One region of the Mesorhizobium sp. M0894 genome, then DNA from elsewhere that is predicted to be linked to it. Evidence: riboswitches for the same ligand, from Rfam matches in the RefSeq annotation. Region 1 holds a riboswitch; the other holds the start of a gene.
The links. Region 1 has a riboswitch for thiamine pyrophosphate ahead of thiB (thiamine ABC transporter substrate binding subunit). Riboswitches for the same ligand answer to the same signal wherever they lie in the genome.
Positions count from the first base shown of each region.

Region 1 (10,494 bases):
TCAGCACCAAATTGTCGCCGAAACGCTTTTCGATGTTGGTGAGGCCGATCATGCGCGCGCCTCCAGGAAGCCACCATAGCGGTTAAGCCGCGTTTCCAATCGGGCCTGCAAGGCCGACAGCACGGAGCTCATGACCAGGTAGAGAGCCGCTGCCTCGACATAGAGGATCAGCGGCTCATAGGTGGTGGCGACAATGCGCTGCGCCGCCTGGAACATCTCGGGCACGGTAATGGCGGCGGCGAGCGATGTATCCTTGACCAGTGAGATGAAGGTGTTGGACAGCGGCGGCACGGCGACGCGCCCCGCCTGTGGAAGAATGGTGCGCCGCATTGCCTGGGCCCAGGTCATGCCGATCGAATAGGCCGCTTCCCACTGGCCCTTCGGCACCGAACCAATGACGGCGCGGATGATTTCCGACGAATATGCGCCGATGTTCAAGGTAAAGCCGATCAGTGCTGCCGGAAAAGCGTCGAGCAGGATGCCGACCGATGGCAGGCCGTAGAAGATAAGGAACAGTTGCACGAGAAGCGGCGTGCCGCGGAAGATCCAGACATAGAAGCGGACCACGGCGACCAGCGGTTTGGGACCGAACAGCCGGACAAGCGCCACGACCAGGCCGAGGACAAGACCGAATGCAAACGACAGCAGCGTCAACGGCACGGTGAAGATCAGTGCAGCCCACAGCAGCGTAGGCAGGGATTCCAGCATCAATTGCAGCCAGTGCGGCACGAAGCCTCCTCCTTGCCAGATTGCCGTCGCTCATATCACGCGAAAGCGGCGGGCCGTCAAAGACAGCTCGCCGCGACATGAACGACGCGGGCCGGCATTCGGCCCACGCGAGAAAAGCCGTTTACTTCGAAACGTCCTGGCCGAAATAGGTATCGGCGATTTTCTGGTAGGTACCGTCGGCCTTGATGTCGGCCAGCGCCTTATTGATGGCGGCCACCAGTTCCGGATCGCCCTTGCGCACGATGACGCCGGAATAGTCGGCGTTTTCTTCCTGCGCGGCAATCTTCACATTGGCGTCGGGCTTGTGCTTCTTGAAGTCGAGGAAGGACAGGCTGTCGTTGATGGTGGCGTCGGCGCGGCCGGTGAGAAGAAGCTGGATCGACTGGTCGAAGCCGTCGGTGCCGACGAGCTCGGCGCCATTGGTTTCAGCCAGCTTGCCGAAATTCGAGGTCAGCGACTGCGCCGCCTTCTTGCCCTTGAGATCGGCGAAACCCTTGATGTCGGTGTTGTCGCCGCGCACGATCAGCACCGCCTTGGAGGCGATGTAAGGATCGGAGAAATCATATTTGGCCTTGCGCGCCTGGGTGATGCCGACCTCGTTGATGACGGCATCGTAGCGGTTGGCGTCGAGACCGGCGATCAGCCCGTCCCATTTGCCTTCGAGGAACTGGGCTTTGACGCCGAGGCGCTCGGCGATGGCCCGGGCGATCTCGACGTCGAAGCCGACCAGCGCGCCGGAAGCATCATGATAGGTGAAGGGCGCATAGGTTCCTTCCGTGCCGACCTTGAAGACGCCGGACTGCTTGATCTGGTCGAGATTGGCGCCGGCATGACCGGCGGCGATTGCCAGAACCTGCAGCGTTCCGGCGATAATGAGCGATTTGAGCCATTTCATTTTTCTGTGATCCCGTCCTTGGCCGATGTCCGGCGTCGTTGCGAGTGCCGGAAAATGACAGATGCGCGATGCCAAAATAAGAAACTAAATTTCAAAAATCTCGCGCCCTTGAAATCCCATTCTCAACCAACACCTCCCGGCGGCACCCGGCTGAGTCAAGGCCGATGGCGAATCGCCTGGAACAGCGCAATCGGCATGACAGTCCGGGGGAACATTCCCCCGCATCGCACGTTCTTGGCTGTTGTAGGGCGCGGCGCCGCCATTTCAACCATCGGCGCCAACTCACGATTCAGCGATCGCACCGCAACGCCTGAAGCAGGAGCGCGGCATGATGCAAGACAGTGCAGGACGGACCATGGTTCGCGCGGCGATGAAAGCCCCTTACCTGGAGCGCGACGAAGAGCATCTCCTGGCGCTGCGCTGGAAGGAGAACAATGACCAGCACGCGCTGCACCGCATCACCGTCGCCCATATGCGGCTGGTCATTTCTATGGCGTCGCGGTTCCGCCACTACGGCCTTCCCCTGGGCGATCTGATCCAGGAAGGCCATGTCGGGCTGCTGGAGGCCGCGGCCCGTTTCGAGCCCGAGCGCGAGGTGCGGTTCTCGACCTATGCGACATGGTGGATCCGCGCCTCGATGCAGGATTATATCCTGCGCAACTGGTCGATCGTGCGCGGCGGCACCAGCTCGGCGCAAAAGGCGCTGTTCTTCAACCTGCGGCGCCTACGCGCCCGCCTGGCAAACGGCGCCGAGCAGACGTCGAATGCCACGCTTTACCGCGAAGTGTCGGCGGCTCTCGGCGTTTCCGAGGCCGATGTGGCGATGATGGATTCCCGCCTTTCGGCACCCGACAGCTCGCTCAACACGCCGCTTGCCGACGATGCGGGCGCAACCGAGCGGATGGAGTTCCTGGTTTCGGATGACCCGCTGCCCGACGAGGTCGTCGGCGACACGATCGATGTCGAACGCCGCTCTGTCTGGCTGAAGACGGCGCTCGGCGCGCTCAATGCGCGAGAACTCAGGATTATCGAGGAGCGCCGGCTGAGCGACGAGGGCGCGACGCTCGAAGCGCTCGGCGAGACGCTCGGCATCTCCAAGGAACGTGTCCGGCAGATCGAGGCGCGCGCCATGGAAAAGCTCAAGGCGGCGCTGGTGAAGCAGAACCCGGAATTTCTCGCAGCCTGAATCGCGTCGGCTGCTATTTGTCGGTGACGATCTTGACCTTGTCGCCGGCCGAAACGGCGGCACCCGGCGACAGCGCGTTGAGCACCCTGAACAAATCCAGCTTGCGGTCGACGCCGACCATCTGTGCGGCCAGGGAGCCCATTGTCTGGCCGGGCTGCACCGTGACGATGCGGATACGCAGCGGCTTCAACGCCGCCTTCTCGGCAGCACTCAGGATGCGGAACGAGCCGCTGACCGAGCGCGCCACCGTGCTCAGCGAGGTGCTGGCCGAAGGCGCCGCGGTCAGCAAGCGGTAGACCTGGCCGCCGGCGCGGATCACCGCAATATCGAATTGCCAGCCATCGGCGCCGGCATGCGCGGTTGCCGCTTCGTTGCCGTTGATCGTTTCCTGGCGCACGCTGCTGTCGTCGAGGCCGGCAACCCAGCCGCTGCGGATGTAGTCGGTCAGCGAGCGGCCCTTGTCGATCGAAACGCCGTCGAAGCGGATCGCGATGTCGCCCGGGCCTGTCGCCGTCACCGCCGCTGCCGAATTGTCGATGATGAAGCCGTTGGGCACCGAGAACGACACGCCGAGGCCAGGATGCAGGAAAGTTTCGCCGCGCACATAGCCTTCCTCCGGTGTGTCGCCGTAAAGCAGCCCGTCTACGCCGGAAAGGAATGAATCGCGATCGCGCGACCCGACACCGGGCGCGCCGAACTGGCGGGCGTGGCGCTGCGCGAGGTCGATACGCTGCGGCGTGTTGGGGTGCGTCGCCAGGAAGTCGAGGCTGGCGTCGGTGGCGCCGCTGATCGAGCGGAAATCGGTATAGGCCGACATCGACTGCAAGAAGCGGCCGGCAGCGTAGGGATCGAAACCGGCTTCGCCGATCGATTTGATGCCGATGGCGTCGGCCTCCAGCTCCTGATTGCGCGAGAACTGGGCCAGCCTCAGCTTGCCGCGGATCAGCGCCGCCTTGGCCGTCGGGTTGTCGCCGAGCACATCCGAAACGACCTTGGTCGCCAACCCCTCTTCGGCTTCCAGCTGCTGGCGCTGCAGGCCGTGATTGGCCGTAACATGGCCCATTTCATGCGCAATGACGGCGGCAAGCTCGGCTGAATCGTTGGCCAAGGCAAGCAGGCCCCGGGTGATGTAGAGATAGCCGCCCGGCAGCGCGAAGGCATTGACGTTGGGCGAGTTGAGGATGGTGATGCGGTAGGTCTGGGTCGGGTTGGCCGACACTACGGTCAGTCTGCCGACGATCTTGGCCACCATGCGCTCGAGCTTGGGGTCGGAATATTCTCCGCCATAGGTGGCGAGGATGCGCGGGTGCTGCGCCTTCGCCAGTTGGGCGAGCTTGCCGTTGGCGGCGACGTTGTCGACCGTGATCGGCTTGTCTGAGGGCTGAAAGCCTGATTCCTGCACGTCGGGAGGCGTGAACATCTGGCAGCTTGCCAGCGCCACGGCAAGACCGGCCAGCGCCAGAAAGCGCGCCAGCGGTTTCACCCTCCGATTGTCGATGCCGGTCGGCAGATCGGCTTCCTTTCAAGTCCTGGCACGTGACCGCGAAAATCGGGCGCGATTTCCGGAAAGCATCACGCGCAAAATCAAGTGCTACGGCGTCCGACAGATACGAGGCAGCAAGGGCAAATCACGGTCTAAGCCGGACCAGCTCCTGGCGGACCTAGCCACACTACCTCGACCATGGCAAGCAAGCGCCGCTTCGCCTTCCGCCGGTTTGACCATAAATTATGTCCGCTTCCGGGCAACATCTCGTGATCCAGCCGCAAACGGACCCGAGCCGATATAGCGTCGGAATGCCTCCGGTCCAGCCCCGACGAAAAAATCGGCCGCAGTGCCCGTCGCGGCAACCGTGCCACCATCCAGGAAAACCATGTTTTGCCCGATACGGCGCGCATCGTCCGGCTGGTGCGTGACGAATAGCACCGTCATGCGCTGCTCCGAATGGACGTCGGCGACCAGGTCGAGCATGTCGTCGCGCAGTGCCGGTCCGAGCGAAGCGAACGGCTCGTCGAGCAACAACACCGGCCGGTCGCGCACCAGGACCCGAGCGAGCGCGACGCGCTGCCGCTCACCGCCGGAGAGTTCGCGCGGCAGCCGGCTTTCCTTGCCGGCAAGGCCGACGCGCTTCAGCGCTGCGGCGATTGCGGCGCGGTCAGCCTCGCTCAGCCTGAGCGAAGGCGAGCGGCCGAGCCCGACATTCTGCTCGAGGGACAGATGGGCAAACAGGTTGTTTTCCTGGAACACCATCGATACCGGCCGCGCTGATGGCGGCGCAGTGCTGACGTCGGCGCCGCCGATGAGCACGCGGCCTGACCGCGGCGCCTCGAAACCGGCCACCAGATTGAGCAGCGTCGACTTTCCCGAACCGCTCGGCCCCATGATGGCGGTGATTTCCGACGCCGGGAAATCGACATCGAATATAAGCGGCGTTTCACCATAGCTGAACGAGACATTATCGAGCCGCACGGCCGCGCCTTTTTCGACCGAAATCGACCGTTCCGGGCTGATCGGCATCATGATTTCTCCCTCCTTCCCAGCCAGTCCGCGGTCAGCACAAGCGCCAGGCAGACAAGGCCGAGCAGCAGCGCCAGGCCGGCCGCATCCTCGGTGCGGTAGCTGCCCATGCGCGCCAGCAACAGATAGGGCAAGGTCTGCACGGAATCGCTGCCGAACAGCGCAATGACGCCGAGATCACCGAGCGACAGCGCCATGGCGAAGGCGAAGCCGGTGGCGAGCGGCCGCCGCAGCGACGGCCAGTCGACCAGACGCAACCGGTTCCAGCCCGAGATGCCAAGCTGTGCACAGAGCCGTTCGTGGCGTTCGCTCGCCGCGTCATAGGCGGGGCGGATGGCGCGGATGGCGAACGGCATCGCCATCACCGCATTGACCACAACCACCATGACAGGGGCGATCGCAAAGACATCGCTGACGCTGCGCAGGAGCAGGAACCAGCCGGCACCGATGACGATGGGCGGCACCACCAGGACGAACCCCGCACCGGTGTCGGCCAGGTGTTCGAGCAGCGTCCGCCTGCCGGTCCGCCGGGTGAGCGCCAGCGCCCGGCGCGCCATAACCAGCGACAGCGACAACGCCAAGGAGAGCAGCGCCGATAGCAGGGAGAGCACGGCACTGGTCGCCGTCGCTTGCCGCACCGCGCTCTCGCCGGCCAGGCGGCCGAGATCGGCGCCAAGCCCGGCCGACAGCGTAGCCGCCATCGGTCCGGCGACAAACAGCAGTGCCAGCCCGATCACCAGTGCGTTCAGCACGGTCTCGGCCGCACCGGCTGAAAAATACCGGCGCGGGGCTACCGGCAGATTGGCGTCGCCGGTCATATTGGCGCCAAGCCGCGTTAGTGCCAGCACGACGACGAAGGTCAGGGCAATCTGCAACAAGGTCAGCGTCACCGCCCGCGCCGGGTCGAAGTCGAAACGCAGCGCCTGGTATATGGCAACCTCCAGCGTCGTCGCGCGCGGCCCGCCGCCGAGCGTAAGCACGATGGTGAAGGAGGTGATGCACAGCATGAAAACGAGCCCGGCAACGCCCGGCAGGGCCGCACGCAACGCCGGCCATTCGATCAGCCGGAAGGCCGGCGCAGCACCCATGCCAAGCTGGCTCGCCAGCCGCCATTGGTTAGCCGGCACCGTCTGCAACGCTTCCAGGAACAGTCGCGTTGCCAGCGGCAGGTTGAAAAAGACGTGGGCGACGAGAATACCCGATAGGCCATAGATGCCGGGCCAGTTCTGGCCGCCAATCGCACCGAGCAAGCCGGCGAAATACCCGGCGCGGCCATAGAGTGCCAAGACACCGAGTGCGGCAACAATGGCCGGCAGCGCCAGCGGCACGGCGAAAAGCTGCAGGACAAAGCCTCGCCCGAAAAACTGTGGATGCCGCGACAGCGCGCGCGCGACGAACAGCGCCGGTGCGACGGAGAGCAGGGTCGACAACAGAGCCTGCCAGAGCGTGAAGCGGGCAACACGGAGGAGATAGGAATCAAAGGCGGAGGCGGCGCCCGACAGGTCGCGCATGGCTTCGACGACGAGCCCGGCGAATGCCCCGCCGATCAGCAGCGCGATGGCGGCGAGCGCGACGATACCGGCGGTGACGCGGGTATCCGATGATGGCGCGCGTTGCACGCTAGACCACCAGATTCGAGATTCTTAGCGAGGATTGCGTTCCTCCGCGCGCCCCTCTGTCCTGCCGGACATCTCCCCCACATGGGGAGAGATTGGCAGGTTCAGCGCTCCGCTCATTCCGGCAATGTCGGAGATTGGCGAAAGCCGGCATGACGGCCAATCTCCCTCCTTGTGGGGGAGATGTCCGGCAGGACAGAGGGGGGCGCCGTAGGGCGATCATCTTTCTATCAGAGCTACTTGCTCATCACCGCCAGCCACTCGTCGACCCAGGCCTTGCGATTTGCGGCGACCTCTTCCGAGCTGAACAGCAAGGTTTTGGTCGGTTTGACGAGCTTGTCGAACGCCGGATTGAGCGGCTTGTCGGTTTTGCCGGCCGGGAACATCCAGTTGGTTTCGGGAATGACGTCCTGGAATTTCGGCCCGGTCATAAAGGCGATGAACTTTTCCGCCAGCGGGTTCTTCGCGCCCTTGGTGGTGATCCCAGCGACCTCGATCTGCAGATATTCGCCTTCCTCGAAGGACGCCGCCTGGTAGCGCGAGGTGTTTTCGGCAACCATGTGGTAGGCTGGCGAAGTGGTATAGGACAGCACCATCGGCGCCTCACCCTTGGTGAACAGGCCGTAGGCCTCGCTCCAGCCCGGCGTCACCGTCAGCACCTTTGCCTTGAGTTTGGCCCAGGCTTCCGGCGCCTTGTCGCCATAGACCGACTTGACCCACAACAGCAGGCCAAGGCCCGGCGTCGAGGTGCGTGGATCCTGGATGACGATTTTGTCGCCGGCATCGCCCTCGACCAATTCCCTGAGGCTCTTCGGCGGGCTCTTCAGTTTTTCGCTATCGTAGACGATAGCGAAATAGCCATAGTCGAACGGCACGAAGATATCGTCGCTCCAGCCACCCGGCACACTGACGTCCGTCACGGCGCCATGCGGCGAAAACAGGCCGGTTGCCTTGGCGTCCGCCGTCAAATTGGTATCGAGGCCAAGCACGATATCGGCCTTGGTCGCGGCCCCTTCCAGCTTCACACGGTTGAGCAGTGCCACGCCGTCGGCGACCGAGACGAATTCGACGACGCAGGTGCACTCGGCCTCGAAGGCCTTCTTCACCGCCGGTCCCGGACCCCAATCGGCGGTGAAGCTTTCATAGGTATAGACGGTCAGCTTATCCTGTGCCGATGCCTGCCCCGGTAGGGCAAGCGCGGATGCCGCAAGCAGGATAATCGAGGCAAGAGAGTGGAAAAAACTGCGCATCGGCGCCTCCTTCGTTCGCGTTGAAAGGAATTGAGGCGTCGGGCTGTCCGAAACGTCTAATCCCTCCGCCGGTACAAACCGGATCAGGTTCAGCGGGTTGGCAGTCTTGCCTCTCAGCCGGTCCGCGAAGATCGCGTCCGGCACCCCGTTAGAGCGATGCGACACATAGGCCCGGCCGAAGTGCTGCGCAAGCGGAAGTTTGCCGGGCATCCAAAGCCCAGCCTTCCGTTTCGTCTGCCGTTTCATCTTCCGTTTCCGGGGCAGGGCTGGTAAGGGCCACGAGATATGAGCACATTCACCATCCTGCTTGGCGGCGATCTTATCCGCACGCCGCTGCTCGACCGCCAGGTCGAAGGCTCCCGCGTCATCGCTGCCGATGCCGGTATCGGCCATGCCCGTATGCTGGGCCTGATGCCGGAACTCTGGGTCGGCGATTTCGATTCCGTGCCTGCCGATTTGCCGGAGGATCTGGCCGCCGTGCCACGGCAGGTGTTTCCCGCCGAAAAGGACAAGACCGACGGTGAACTCGCTATCGCCGCCGCGCTCGAACGCGGTGCGACCAGCCTTGTGCTCGCAGGCGCCTTCGGCGGCAAACGCACCGACCACATCTTCCTGCATTTGGCGCTCAGCGTCCGGCTGGCGGAAGGCGGAACGGAAGTGCTTTTGACCAGCGGCGCACAGGAAGGCATTCCTTTGCTGCCTGGAAAGACTGGCTTCGATTATGTCGACGGTACGCTGTTTTCGGTGCTCGGCTTTTCGGATCTCGTCGGCCTGACAGTCACCGGCGCCAAATGGCCGCTCGCCCATGTCGAGGTTGCCTTCGGCTCGTCGCTGACCATTTCCAACGAGGTCAAGGGCCGGCTGGAAATCGCGCTGGCCAGCGGCCGCGCGCTGCTGCTCGCGCATCCTTTTCCCCTACCTGAAAGCTGACATGGCGCCGCCACTTCTCAATCTCGACGGGATAAAGCTGACCTTTGGCGGCGCGCCGCTGCTCGACGGTGCCGCCCTGACGGCGTCAGCTGGCGACAAGATCGCCCTGGTCGGCCGCAACGGCTCTGGCAAGTCGACGCTCCTCAAGATCGCTGCCGGGCTGATCGAACCGCAGGACGGCGAAGTCTTCCGCCAGCCCTCGGCGACTGTGCGCTACTTGCCGCAAATGCCCGACATGGACGGCTTTGCGACTGTCCGCGCCTATGTCGAGGCGGGGCTCGGGCCCGCCGACGATCCCTATCGCGCCACCTATCTGATGGAGCATCTCGGCCTGACCGGCGAGGAACGGCCGAACGACCTCTCCGGCGGCGAGGCGCGGCGCGCGGCACTCGCCCGCGTCATGGCGCCCGAGCCCGACATTCTTCTCCTCGATGAACCGACCAATCATCTTGACCTTTCGGTTATCGAATGGCTGGAGGAGGAGCTTGCCCGCACCTCCTCGGCCCTGGTCGTCATCTCGCATGACCGCCGTTTTCTCGAACGCGTGTCACGCGCCACAATTTGGCTCGACCGCGGCCAGACCCGCCGTCTCGATAAGGGCTTTGCCTATTTCGAGGAATGGCGCGACACGGTGCTGGAGGAGGAAGAGCGCGAGCAGCACAAGCTCGGCCGCCAGATCGTGCGCGAGGAGCACTGGCTGCGCTATGGCGTGACGGCAAGGCGCAAGCGCAACATGCGCCGGCTCGGTGAGTTGCAGACCATGCGCCAGCGCTTTCGCGGTCATCGTGGCGCCGAGGGTGCGGCGACGATGACAGCCAGCGACGCCGCCGAATCCGGCAAGCTGGTGATTGAGGCCAAGAACATCGAGAAGAGCTTTGGCGATCTGACCGTGGTCAAGGGATTCTCGACACGCATCCAGCGCGGCGATCGCGTCGGTCTGGTCGGGCCGAACGGCGCCGGCAAGACGACGCTATTGAAGATGCTGACCGGCGAATTGAAGCCGGACGCAGGCACGGTGCGGCTCGGCACCAACCTGGAGATCGCCACGCTCGACCAGAAGCGCGAGGCCGTCGATCCGCAGGAGACACTGGCGCAGTATCTCACCGACGGACGCGGCGAGAACCTTGTCATCAATGGCGAGCAGCGCCACGTCGTGTCCTACATGAAGGACTTCCTGTTCAAGCCGGAACAGGCGCGCACGCCGGTGCGCGAGCTTTCGGGCGGCGAGCGGGCACGGCTGATCCTCGCCCGCGTTTTGGCGCGGCCGGCAAACCTGCTTGTGCTCGACGAGCCGACCAACGATCTCGACATGGAGACGCTGGAGCTGCTGCAGGAACTGGTCGCCGGCTTTGCCGGCACGGTGATCCTGGTCA
Region 1 covers NZ_JAMYOG010000003.1:160,731-171,224, forward strand. Annotated here, with positions in the region: gene NKH91_RS07065 (amino acid ABC transporter ATP-binding protein) at 1-52, opposite strand, end outside; gene NKH91_RS07070 (ABC transporter permease subunit) at 49-729, opposite strand; gene NKH91_RS07075 (amino acid ABC transporter substrate-binding protein) at 851-1,624, opposite strand; gene NKH91_RS07080 (RNA polymerase factor sigma-32) at 1,953-2,810, shown strand; gene NKH91_RS07085 (M48 family metalloprotease) at 2,824-4,293, opposite strand; gene thiQ (thiamine ABC transporter ATP-binding protein) at 4,537-5,328, opposite strand; gene thiP (thiamine/thiamine pyrophosphate ABC transporter permease) at 5,325-6,944, opposite strand; gene thiB (thiamine ABC transporter substrate binding subunit) at 7,178-8,191, opposite strand; TPP riboswitch at 8,235-8,349, opposite strand; gene NKH91_RS07105 (thiamine diphosphokinase) at 8,477-9,121, shown strand; gene NKH91_RS07110 (ABC-F family ATP-binding cassette domain-containing protein) at 9,123-10,494, shown strand, end outside.

Region 2 (10,494 bases), on a different contig from region 1:
TCCGGCGACAGGAACGACGCGAGCGCAGCCTCGGCGACCAGTGACAGCGAGACCTCGCGCCGCCCAGCGTAATCTGCCAGTGCCCTCATTACGTCAGGGTCGAGATAGGCAGACAGACGTCTTTTCTTGGCGTTCTTCATGCGCTCAAAGCTCAATGCCATCATTGGGGTCAAGGGCGGCCTGACGAGCTGCGCGTCTCATGGCTTGATCGACACTGCGGCGACGAACGGCGTCATCATCGGGCTCGTCCCTGTCGAGGTCGAACTCATCGTCGCAGCGTGGCGTTCGTTCCGGCGCGATGTCTTCGTGTTCGGGAAGCTCGGGCTGGCGGCGAATGCCGCCATTGGCCGGATCCTCGTCCTGCTGATCCCTGGCAAGCCTCAGCTTGCGAGATTTGCCTTCCGGCTCAGCAAGAAGTGTCGTGTCGGTCCAGTCCTCAGAGCGAGCGTTCTGCATTGTCCCTCCGGTCCTTGGCGGCGGCAAGACACGCTCGGCAAGACGCGGGTCGGCAAAGTAGCGTGCCTTCGTCGCACGGATTGGGAACTGGCCCGAGATCATAATGATCGCCTCGGTCGGGGGCAGCTGCATGATCTCGCCCGGCGTCATCAGTGCACGCGCCGTTTCCTGCCGCGAGACCATCAGATGCCCGAGCCAGGGCGACAATCTGTGCCCCGCATAGTTTTTCATGGCGCGCAACTCGGTCGCGGTCCCCAGAGAGTCTGAGACGCGCTTGGCCGTCCTCTCGTCATTCGTGGCGAAGCTCACCCGCACATGACAATTGTCGAGGATGGAATTGTTCGGTCCGTAGGCCTTCTCGATCTGATTGAGCGATTGTGCAATCAGGAACGACTTGATGCCATACCCGGCCATGAAGGCCAGCGCGCTTTCGAAGAAATCGAGCCTGCCGAGCGCGGGAAACTCGTCCAGCAGCATCAAAAGACGCTGCCGGTGATCCTTCGCGTGAAGATTTTCGGCGAGCCTGCGGCCGATCTGGTTAAGCACGAGTCGCATCAGCGGCTTTGTGCGACTGATGTCCGATGGCGGCACGACCAGATAGAGCGTCGTCGGCCGTGCCTCCTCGACAAGGTCTGCGATCCGCCAGTCACAGTATGACGTCACCTTGGCCACAACTGGATCGCGGTAGAGGCCCAGAAAACTCATGGCCGTCGAGAGCACGCCGGAACGCTCGTTCTCGGACTTGTTAAGCAGTTCCCGAGCAGCCGACGCCACGACGGGATGCGGGCCTGCATCACCCAAATGCCGCGTCAGCATCATGGCGCGCAGCGTTGCCTCGATTGGCCGCTCTGGATCAGAAAGGAAGTTCGCCACGCCTGCGAGGGTCTTGTCTTTCTCCGCATAGAGCACGTGCAGTATTGCGCCGACCAGCAACGCATGGCTGGTCTTCTCCCAGTGGTTGCGGCGTTCCAATGTGCCTTCTGGGTCGACCAGGACATCCGCCACGTTCTGCACATCTCGAACTTCCCACTCGCCCCGTCGCACCTCCAGCAGAGGATTGTAGGCTGCGGATCCAGCATTGGTCGGGTCGAACAGAAGCACCTGGCCGAAACGGGCCCGCCATCCGGCCGTCAGTTCCCAGTTTTCGCCTTTGATGTCGTGGACGATTGCCGAACCCGGCCAGGTCAGTAGTGACGGCACGACCAGGCCGACGCCTTTGCCGCTTCGGGTCGGTGCGAAACATAGCACGTGTTCCGGACCGTCGTGGCGTAGATAGTGTCGGCCCAACATACCCAGGATCACCCCATCCTGACCGATCATCCCAGCGGCCTTGATTTCGTCTCGCGTCGCCCAGCGCGCCGAGCCGTAAGTCGTGGTATCCTTTCCCTCGCGCGCCCGCCACAGCGACGTCCCGATCGCTGCGACGATAGCCATGAGGCTTCCGCTCGCCGCAATCGCCGCGCCCTCCAGGAAGACGTTCGGCGCGTAGGCGTCGTAGAAAAACCACCACCAGAAAAAGGCTGGCGGCGGATAAACGGGGTGTCCAGCCAATTCGAACCACGGCGGACCGAGTTGGCTTTGAAAGTCGAGCCGCCCTGCCGTCCACTGTGTTGCTCCCCATGTTGTCGCGACGACGATCAGAAAGGCGGTGAGTATCTGGCCCCATAAAACCTTGCTTGCCGGCATCGGTCGTTTCCCAAATGGATGATCGGAACAACCGAAAAGCTCGAATTCCTAAATCCGCAAGAAAAAAGGGGCGGTCGAAGCAGCATGGCGTACCCGCACGTGGAAAGACTTGCCCGATGCGATCTCGAATGTTGAACGAGCATAGGGGGGCTGCTTTCTTCTGGAGCCGTTGAGCCGCTACTTGCCCAATGATAGTTAGTTGTCTCGGCTCAGATGGCATTTGACGAGATGGACGGGTTCTTGGAGAACCACGGATTGCGCATGACCAAATGAACAAGAGTCCTCAGCGGCGCGCCGAGCCGGAGAACACTCTAGTCCCGGCAAGTGGTGGTCAGCCGTTCTGCTGAGCTCGAATCTTACCGCCTCCCTGATCGGTAGCGCGATAGATCCAGAGCCGACTCGATGAGCAGACCCATCAAGTCTGTTCAATTTTGTTAATCAATTCATTCACATCAACTATTGCCATGGACTTTCGTTGGAACTGTTGCAAGCCGCGCCGGCCTCACGGATCGCGGAATCTATTGGGCCGCACCTAAGTTCCAGATGTCCCGATGCAGGCGCCATGTCCCGTCGCCCCCTTTTTTCCAAACGACAATGTACTTGCCCGCAACGGTGGAAGGGGCACCGCCTTTGCTCGGCACACTGAGCGTAAATGCGCCAACTTCGTAGGCGAGATTCCCGCTCCCTTCCACTTCCAGCGCCTTCAGGGTGAGATTCTTCATCCCGGCCTTGATTGCGCCCTGCCAGAATTCTTCCACGCCCTTGCGGTCATCGACGCGTTTGCCGTCGGGTGGCAGCAGAGCGGCATCGTCGGTATACATTTGACCTACCGCTGCTGCGTTTCCGCTGTTGAAGGCGTCCATGAATTTTACCAACGCCGCTTCGATGTCCTCACGAGCCGAGTGGGCGGCCGCAGACAATGCAGACGAAAGAAGCAGCACAGCAGCAAATGCAAATGACTGAACCAGTCTCATTTCGTCCTCCCTTGCGTACCCGACATGCCCACCCGATGAATAGCGCCGACCCGAGGGCGCCGCGGCGTTCGATGGCTAGGCGCGGATTATATTAGACTTATCTGATATGACGGCGCAAGCGCAGCTGCGACCCTCTGAACGACCAGCGTAGCAGCTGCCGGAGAGCTTCAAAGCGGCGGCTACCGCCTCACTGCCCTCCTCGTCTCGACGAAAGAGTTCGTTCGAATGATGCTTTTCCGTGGCTTTGCTCGCAAGTTTTCGTCAGCCAGCGCAGGGCCTCCTCTTACGCTCGCTGGTCGTCAAGGCCCAGCGGCCACTAGCTGACAGTCCCCCCGCAGCCAAGCCGCTGGGCCCTCGACGTGGGGAACGAGCATTGGAGACGATGTCGCGCTTTCCGTTACAGCCCGAAGGCGGGTGACAGATGACCGTGTCAGCCTCTCCACCCGAGCTACGATTTCACGCATTCGATCAGGCACAGCTCTCTCGGGCTAGCGCGCCAAGCATGAGTTAGCTCCCGAATGAGCAGGTGCCACCCAGTTCAACTTCGGCCCTTGCGCGCGCAAAGTATTGGGCGAGATCGATCGGCAGTCCGGTCGGCAAATTGGGGCAGCGATGGCGAGAATGAATGCCAGGAACTTCCCTTCGGTGCCGCTTCGTCGATCTGTTTGCCGAGAAGACGCGCGCGCTGCGTGCCGTCCCCCATACCGCAGAGAACTCACTTCAGGTCACACACACACACACGACGCCACCGAGATCCTGCATCAGTTTTCTACTCCGACGCCGCCACGTCACCAAGATCAGTCGCGAGCGTGATCGCGGCTATCAAATCGGGATCGCGCGCCGGAGCGCTCTATGAGTGAGCCCCGAACGGCGCGGTTCTCCTCGAGCAATCCGGCTCGACGTAAGGCGGGCCATCCGTGCCGGCCTCGTGACTAAGAGACGGGCGAATGGCGGTTCCTGGACTCACCTTTTTGTCATGAAGTCGCTTCCTTGAGCCGGTGGCGGAGTTCTTGCTTGATGACTCCAGCACCGTTTAGAATCGGTTTTCGGAAAATTTGTCTTGTGGCATCAATTTTCATGGAATAGGATCATTTTTCACAGGTGTTGGCCCAGCTGAACCAAAATTCGATGAAAGGATTCGCTTTTCATGCCTCCGGTGCAAGAGCACCAATTTTCAGGTCCTGTTACCGTTTTTCAGGAAATCCGCCTTCCTGAAACGGCGACCCCGGCCGGGTACAGCGCCCTGGTCGGAGCCTACAGGCTCGCCGTGCCCTTGCCCCGTAGGTTGTTCGCCACGGGCGAGCATCATCGCATTACCGAACGGGATGGCTGGCGGATCATGACCCCCCGCCACGCCCCAAATCCTACCCTCGAAGGCCACCTGACCTTTGCGCTCAAGTACGAGGGACTGGACCTTGCCGTCCTCAAGCGGCTGTTCCAAGTGACCGGTCCCGCGCCGATCGAGGCGCTGGTCCGTGAAAGCCCGACCGGCAGTTATGCCCGCCGCATCTGGTTTTTATATGAATGGCTGAGGGGCGCCCGTATCGATCTGCCGGACGCGGCGGCCGGACGATACATTCCGGTTGTCGATCCCGAGCTGCAGTGGCCCGGACCCGACAAGACCGCTTCGCGCTACCGCGTAAGGGACAATCTCCCCGGCACGCGTGAGTTCTGCCCTCTGGTGTTCCGCACCAAGATTCTCGAAAAATTCATCGGCCTTGAACTACCGCGGCGCGCGGAGGCAATCGTAGCGGACGTGCCGCGCGACCTTCTTGCTCGGACCGCCGCCTTTCTTTTGCTCAAAGACTCGCGATCAAGCTATGCGATCGAGGGCGAGCGCCCGCCGCAAGATCGCATCCAGCGCTGGGGCCGCGCCATCGGCGAAGCCGGCCGCTGGCCGATCGATCGCGATGAGCTGCTGCGTCTGCAAAGAATTGTACTTGGCGACGCCCGTTTCGCAAGACTTGGCTTCCGAAAAGAAGGAGGTTTCGTCGGTGAGCATGACCGAGACAACGGCACGCCCTTGCCCGATCACATCAGCGCTCGGCCCGAGGACCTGCCGCGGCTAATCGATGGAATGGCGGCGTTCGATCAGGGCCCCGCGCAAAACCTTGATGCAGTCGTAGCCGCCGCAATCCTCGCCTTCGGCTTTGTCTACATTCACCCGTTCGAGGACGGAAACGGCCGCATTCACCGCTACCTAATCCACCACGTCCTTGCCATGCGCGGCTTCAATCCGCCGGGAGTGGTCTTTCCCGTCTCGGCCGCGATCCTGGACCAGATCAACGAGTACAGGGGCGTGCTCGAGAGCTATTCGCAGCGCCTTCTGCCATTGGTGGAATGGGAACCGACGCCGCAATTCAACGTCCGGGTGCTGAATGACACCGGTGATTTCTACCGGTTCTTCGATGCAACCCCGCACGCCGAATTCCTCTATGCCTGCGTTCAGCGGACGATCGAACGGGACCTTCCCGAGGAAACCGCATTTCTGCAGCGCTACGATCAGTTCCGGCAGCAGGTGGACGCCTTTATTGACATGCCCGAGCGGTTGACCGATCTGCTCTTCCGTTTTCTTCACCAGAATGATGGACATCTATCGAACCGCGCGCGCGAAAAGGAATTCGCCACGCTGACCAGTGACGAGGCAGGAAGAATCGAGGCGATCTACGCGCAAACCTTTGGTGCCCATTGAAGGTGTGATCATCAGGATCGATTTTTAGTCCGACGGTTTGTAATTCCCTTGTCCCTGCCTTCATCTCCGAGGCTTGACTTGTCGCCGAGACATGCACGATTTTTTCCGCACGGTCTGACCGGCCGCCGATCAGCCGCGGCCAGAACGCGCTTGACAAACCGGAGCCGTCCCGTCCAACCTCACGCATTCACCAGGGGAGTCCCGGCAAGGGGCTGAGATACTGCTGGCATTCGCGGCGCAGTGACCCGTTGAACCTGATCCAGTTCATACTGGCGTAGGGACGGTGCAAGCGCTTGCGGGAGTTTACGCCCGAGGTCCTGTTTCGGCAGGTCGACAGAAGCGTCTTTTCATCCTCCCGGCACAGAACTGGGTCTCCAATGCAACGAGCAAAGGAGCCTCAAGATGAATGCCCTCACCCCCGCCGTCTCGACGGGACCGCTGCCCGCCTCACGAAAAATCCACAAGCCCGGTGCCATCCACCCGCAGATCAGGGTGCCGATGCGCGAAATCTCCGTCCATCCGACGGCCGGCGAACCGCCCGTCACCGTCTACGATCCGTCCGGCCCCTATACAGACCCGACTGTCGAAACCAGCATCGAAAATGGCCTTGCACGGCTTCGCCACGAATGGATTACGGCGCGCGGCGATGTCGAGGCCTATGACGGCCGCCATGTCCGGCCGGAGGACAACGGATTCGCGACGGGCGAACGCCTGACGCCGGAATTTCCCATTCGCCATCAACCGCTCAGAGCCAAAGCAGGCAAGGCGGTGACGCAGCTTGCCTATGCGCGCGCCGGCATCATCACACCCGAAATGGAGTTCGTCGCCATCCGCGAGAACCTTGGTCGCGAGATGTCGCGCGGCAAGCTGCAGCGCGACGGCGAGGCTTTCGGCGCGACACTGCCCGATTTCGTCACGCCGGATTTCGTGCGTGATGAGGTGGCGCGCGGACGCGCAATCATTCCCGCCAACATCAACCATCCCGAGAGCGAGCCGATGATCATCGGTCGCAATTTCCTGGTCAAGATCAACGCCAACATCGGCAACTCCGCCGTCACATCGTCGATGGCTGAAGAGGTCGAAAAAATGGTGTGGGCGATCCGCTGGGGCGCAGACACGGTGATGGACCTGTCGACCGGCCGCAACATCCACAACATCCGCGACTGGATCGTCCGCAACGCGCCGGTTCCGATCGGCACGGTGCCGCTCTATCAGGCGCTCGAAAAGGTCGGCGGCATCGCCGAGGACCTGACCTGGGAGGTCTACCGCGACATGCTGATCGAACAGGCCGAACAGGGCGTCGACTATTTCACCATCCATGCGGGCGTGCGGCTGCACTACATCCCGCTGACCGTTGACCGGGTCACTGGCATCGTCTCGCGCGGTGGCTCGATCATGGCCAAATGGTGCCTGCATCATCACCGGGAAAGCTTCCTCTACGAACATTTCGCCGAGATCTGCGACATTTGCCGCGCCTATGACGTGTCCTTTTCGCTGGGCGACGGCCTTCGTCCTGGCTCGATCGCCGACGCCAATGACGCAGCACAATTCGCCGAGCTGGAGACGCTCGGCGAGCTGACACAGATCGCCTGGGCGAAGGATTGCCAGGTAATGATCGAAGGCCCCGGCCACGTGCCGATGCACAAGGTCAAGGAGAACATGGACAAGCAGCTCGCCGTCTGCGGCGAGGCGCCGTTCTATACGCTTGGGCCGCTGACGACCGACATCGCGCCGGGCTACGACCACATCACCTCCGGCATCGGCGCGGCGATGATCGGTTGGTTCGGCACCGCCATGCTCTGCTACGTCACGCCCAAGGAGCATCTCGGCCTTCCCGATCGCAACGACGTCAAGATCGGCGTGATCACCTACAAGATAGCCGCCCATGCCGCCGACCTGGCAAAAGGTCATCCGGCGGCGAAAGTCAGGGATGATGCCCTTTCCCGCGCGCGCTTCGAATTCCGCTGGGAGGACCAGTTCAACCTGTCGCTCGATCCCGAAACCGCGCGGTCCTTCCACGATCAGACCTTGCCCAAGGAGGCGCACAAGCTGGCGCATTTCTGCTCGATGTGCGGGCCGAAATTCTGCTCGATGCGAATTTCCCACGACATCCGCACCGAAGCGCAGAAGGAGGGCATGGCGGCGATGGCGGCGAAATACCGCGAGGGCGGCGATCTCTACCTGCCGGCGGACGAGACCGGCGCACCGCTCATACCTCAGCCACGTGAGCCATCATGAAGGTGCTGGTCAAAGGGGCCGGCGTTGCCGGCCTCACCGCCGCCTTCGAGCTCGCCGCACGCGGCGCGGCGGTTTCCGTTGCCGAGACAAGGCCTGGCCTTGGGGGCAATGCGTCGTGGTTCGCCGGCGGCATGTTGGCGCCATGGTGCGAGCGCGAAAGCGCCGAGCAGCCGGTGCTGGATCTCGGGCGCGGTGCCGCCGACTGGTGGGATGCCGCAACCCCCGGCCAGGTGACGCGGGCCGGAACGCTGGTCGTGGCCGCGCCGCGCGATGCGGGCGAGATCGACCGCTTCGCCAGCCGCACCTCGGGCCATCGGCGTGTCGATGAAGACGAAATTGCGCTCCTGGAGCCCGACCTCGCCGGCCGCTTCCGGCGCGGATTGCTCTTCTCCGACGAGGCGCATCTCGACCCGCGTCAGGCGATGGCAGCGCTTCATGACAAGCTCGCAGCCATGGGTGTCGAGTTTCACTTCGGCACCGAGGTCTGGCATGTTTTTGGTTTCGATCATCAGATCGACTGCACGGGAATGGCAGCCATCGATGACCGGCTACGTGGCGTTCGCGGCGAAATGCTGATCCTGCGCACGCCCGACATCTCGCTGTCGCGCCCGGTCCGGCTGCTTCATCCGCGCTTTCCGCTCTATGTGGTGCCGCGCACCGGCCAGTGTTTCATGGTCGGTGCGACCATGATCGAGAGCGGGTCCGCCGAGCCGGCCACGGTGCGTTCGATGATGGAGCTTCTGGGTGCCGCCTATGCCCTCCATCCGGCATTCGGCGAGGCCGGGATCGTTGAAACCGGTGTCGGCGTCCGTCCTGCTTTTCCCGACAATCTGCCGCGTGTCGAGGCACATGGAAGCACCGTCGCAGTCAACGGGCTTTATCGCCATGGCTTTCTTCTCGCCCCTGCCATGGCGCGCCAGGCGGCCGACCTGGTCTTCCATCAAGACGGAACGAAGGAGCTTGCTCATGAAACTGACGGTCAACGGCAAAGTGCATGAGGTTGCAGCCACCACGCTGGCCGAGCTGCTTGCGGCGCTCGACTATGAAGGCGATTGGCTGGCAACGGCCGTCAACAGCGAACTCGTGCACAAAGCCAACCGGGCGGAATTCCGGTTGAGCGACGGCGACCGGATCGAAATCCTCTCACCGATGCAGGGAGGCTAGGCCATGTTCGATCTTCTCGGAACGTCGCTTGCCTCCCGCCTGCTTCTCGGCACCGCTCAATATCCATCGCCGGCCATCCTTGCCGAGGCCGTCAAGGCGTCGGGCGCTTCGGCGGTAACCGTCTCGTTACGCCGTGAGATGGCAGGCGGCAGGGCCGGCGAACAATTCTGGTCGTTGATCCGCTCGCTCGGCGTCAGAATCCTGCCCAACACTGCCGGCTGCCACTCCGTCAAGGAAGCGGTCACGACCGCGAAGATGGCGCGCGAAGTTTTCGGCACCAACTGGATCAAGCTCGAAGTGATCGGCAACCACGACACGCTGCAGCCGGACGTGTTCGGGCTGGTCGAGGCCGCCCGCATCCTGTGCGAGGACGGTTTTGATGTATTCCCCTATACCACCGACGATCTTGTCGTCGCCGAGCGACTGCTGGAGGCGGGCTGCCAGGTTCTGATGCCGTGGTGTGCACCGATCGGTTCCGCCCTCGGGCCGATCAACATTCCGGCGCTGCGCTCGATGCGCGCACATTTCCCAGGCGTTCCGCTGATCGTGGATGCGGGGCTCGGACGGCCGTCGCACGCGGCAACCGTCATGGAGCTCGGCTTTGACGCCGTACTCCTGAACACCGCAGTCGCGAAGGCGGCCGATCCGGTCGGCATGGCGCGTGCGTTCGGCAAGGCGGTCGAGGCCGGTCGTGAAGCTTTCAACTCGGGAATGCTCGAACCGCAGGACGTCGCCGTGCCGTCGACGCCGACAATTGGCAGGGCAGTTTTTTCATGAAGCTCGACCCCTTCTACCTGATCGTCGACAGCGCCGCCTGGATCGAACGGCTGGTGCCGCTTGGCGTCAAGCTGGTTCAGTTGCGCATCAAGGATAGGGACGAGGCCACGTTGCGGACGGAAATCCGCCGCGCGAAGGGCGTCTGCGCGGTCCATGGTTGCCAACTGATCGTCAACGACCATTGGCGGCTCGCCATTGAGGAAGGCTGCGACTTCGTCCATCTCGGCCAAGAGGATTTGGCTGCGGCCGACCTGCTGGCGATTAAGTACCCCGGATTGAAGCTTGGGCTCAGCACGCACGATCATCTCGAACTGGAAACGGCCATCGCTGCCGAGCCCGACTATATCGCGCTCGGCCCCATCTATCCCACCGTCCTGAAGCAGATGAAATGGGCGCCGCAAGGGCTCGAGCGGATCAGCGAGTGGAAGCATCGGGTGGCGCCGATCCCATTGGTCTCCATCGGCGGCCTCAACCCCGACCGGCTCGACGGTGTCTTCGAGGCTGGTG
Region 2 covers NZ_JAMYOG010000005.1:207,882-218,375, reverse strand. Annotated here, with positions in the region: gene NKH91_RS12460 (CopG family transcriptional regulator) at 1-140, opposite strand, end outside; gene NKH91_RS12455 (conjugal transfer protein TraG) at 145-2,142, opposite strand; gene NKH91_RS12450 (YybH family protein) at 2,661-3,116, opposite strand; gene NKH91_RS12445 (Fic family protein) at 4,264-5,808, shown strand; TPP riboswitch at 5,991-6,107, shown strand; gene thiC (phosphomethylpyrimidine synthase ThiC) at 6,211-8,046, shown strand; gene thiO (glycine oxidase ThiO) at 8,043-9,044, shown strand; gene thiS (sulfur carrier protein ThiS) at 9,013-9,210, shown strand; gene NKH91_RS12425 (thiazole synthase) at 9,214-9,987, shown strand; gene NKH91_RS12420 (thiamine phosphate synthase) at 9,984-10,494, shown strand, end outside.
Region 2: another riboswitch for thiamine pyrophosphate. It lies ahead of thiC (phosphomethylpyrimidine synthase ThiC); the one in region 1 lies ahead of thiB (thiamine ABC transporter substrate binding subunit).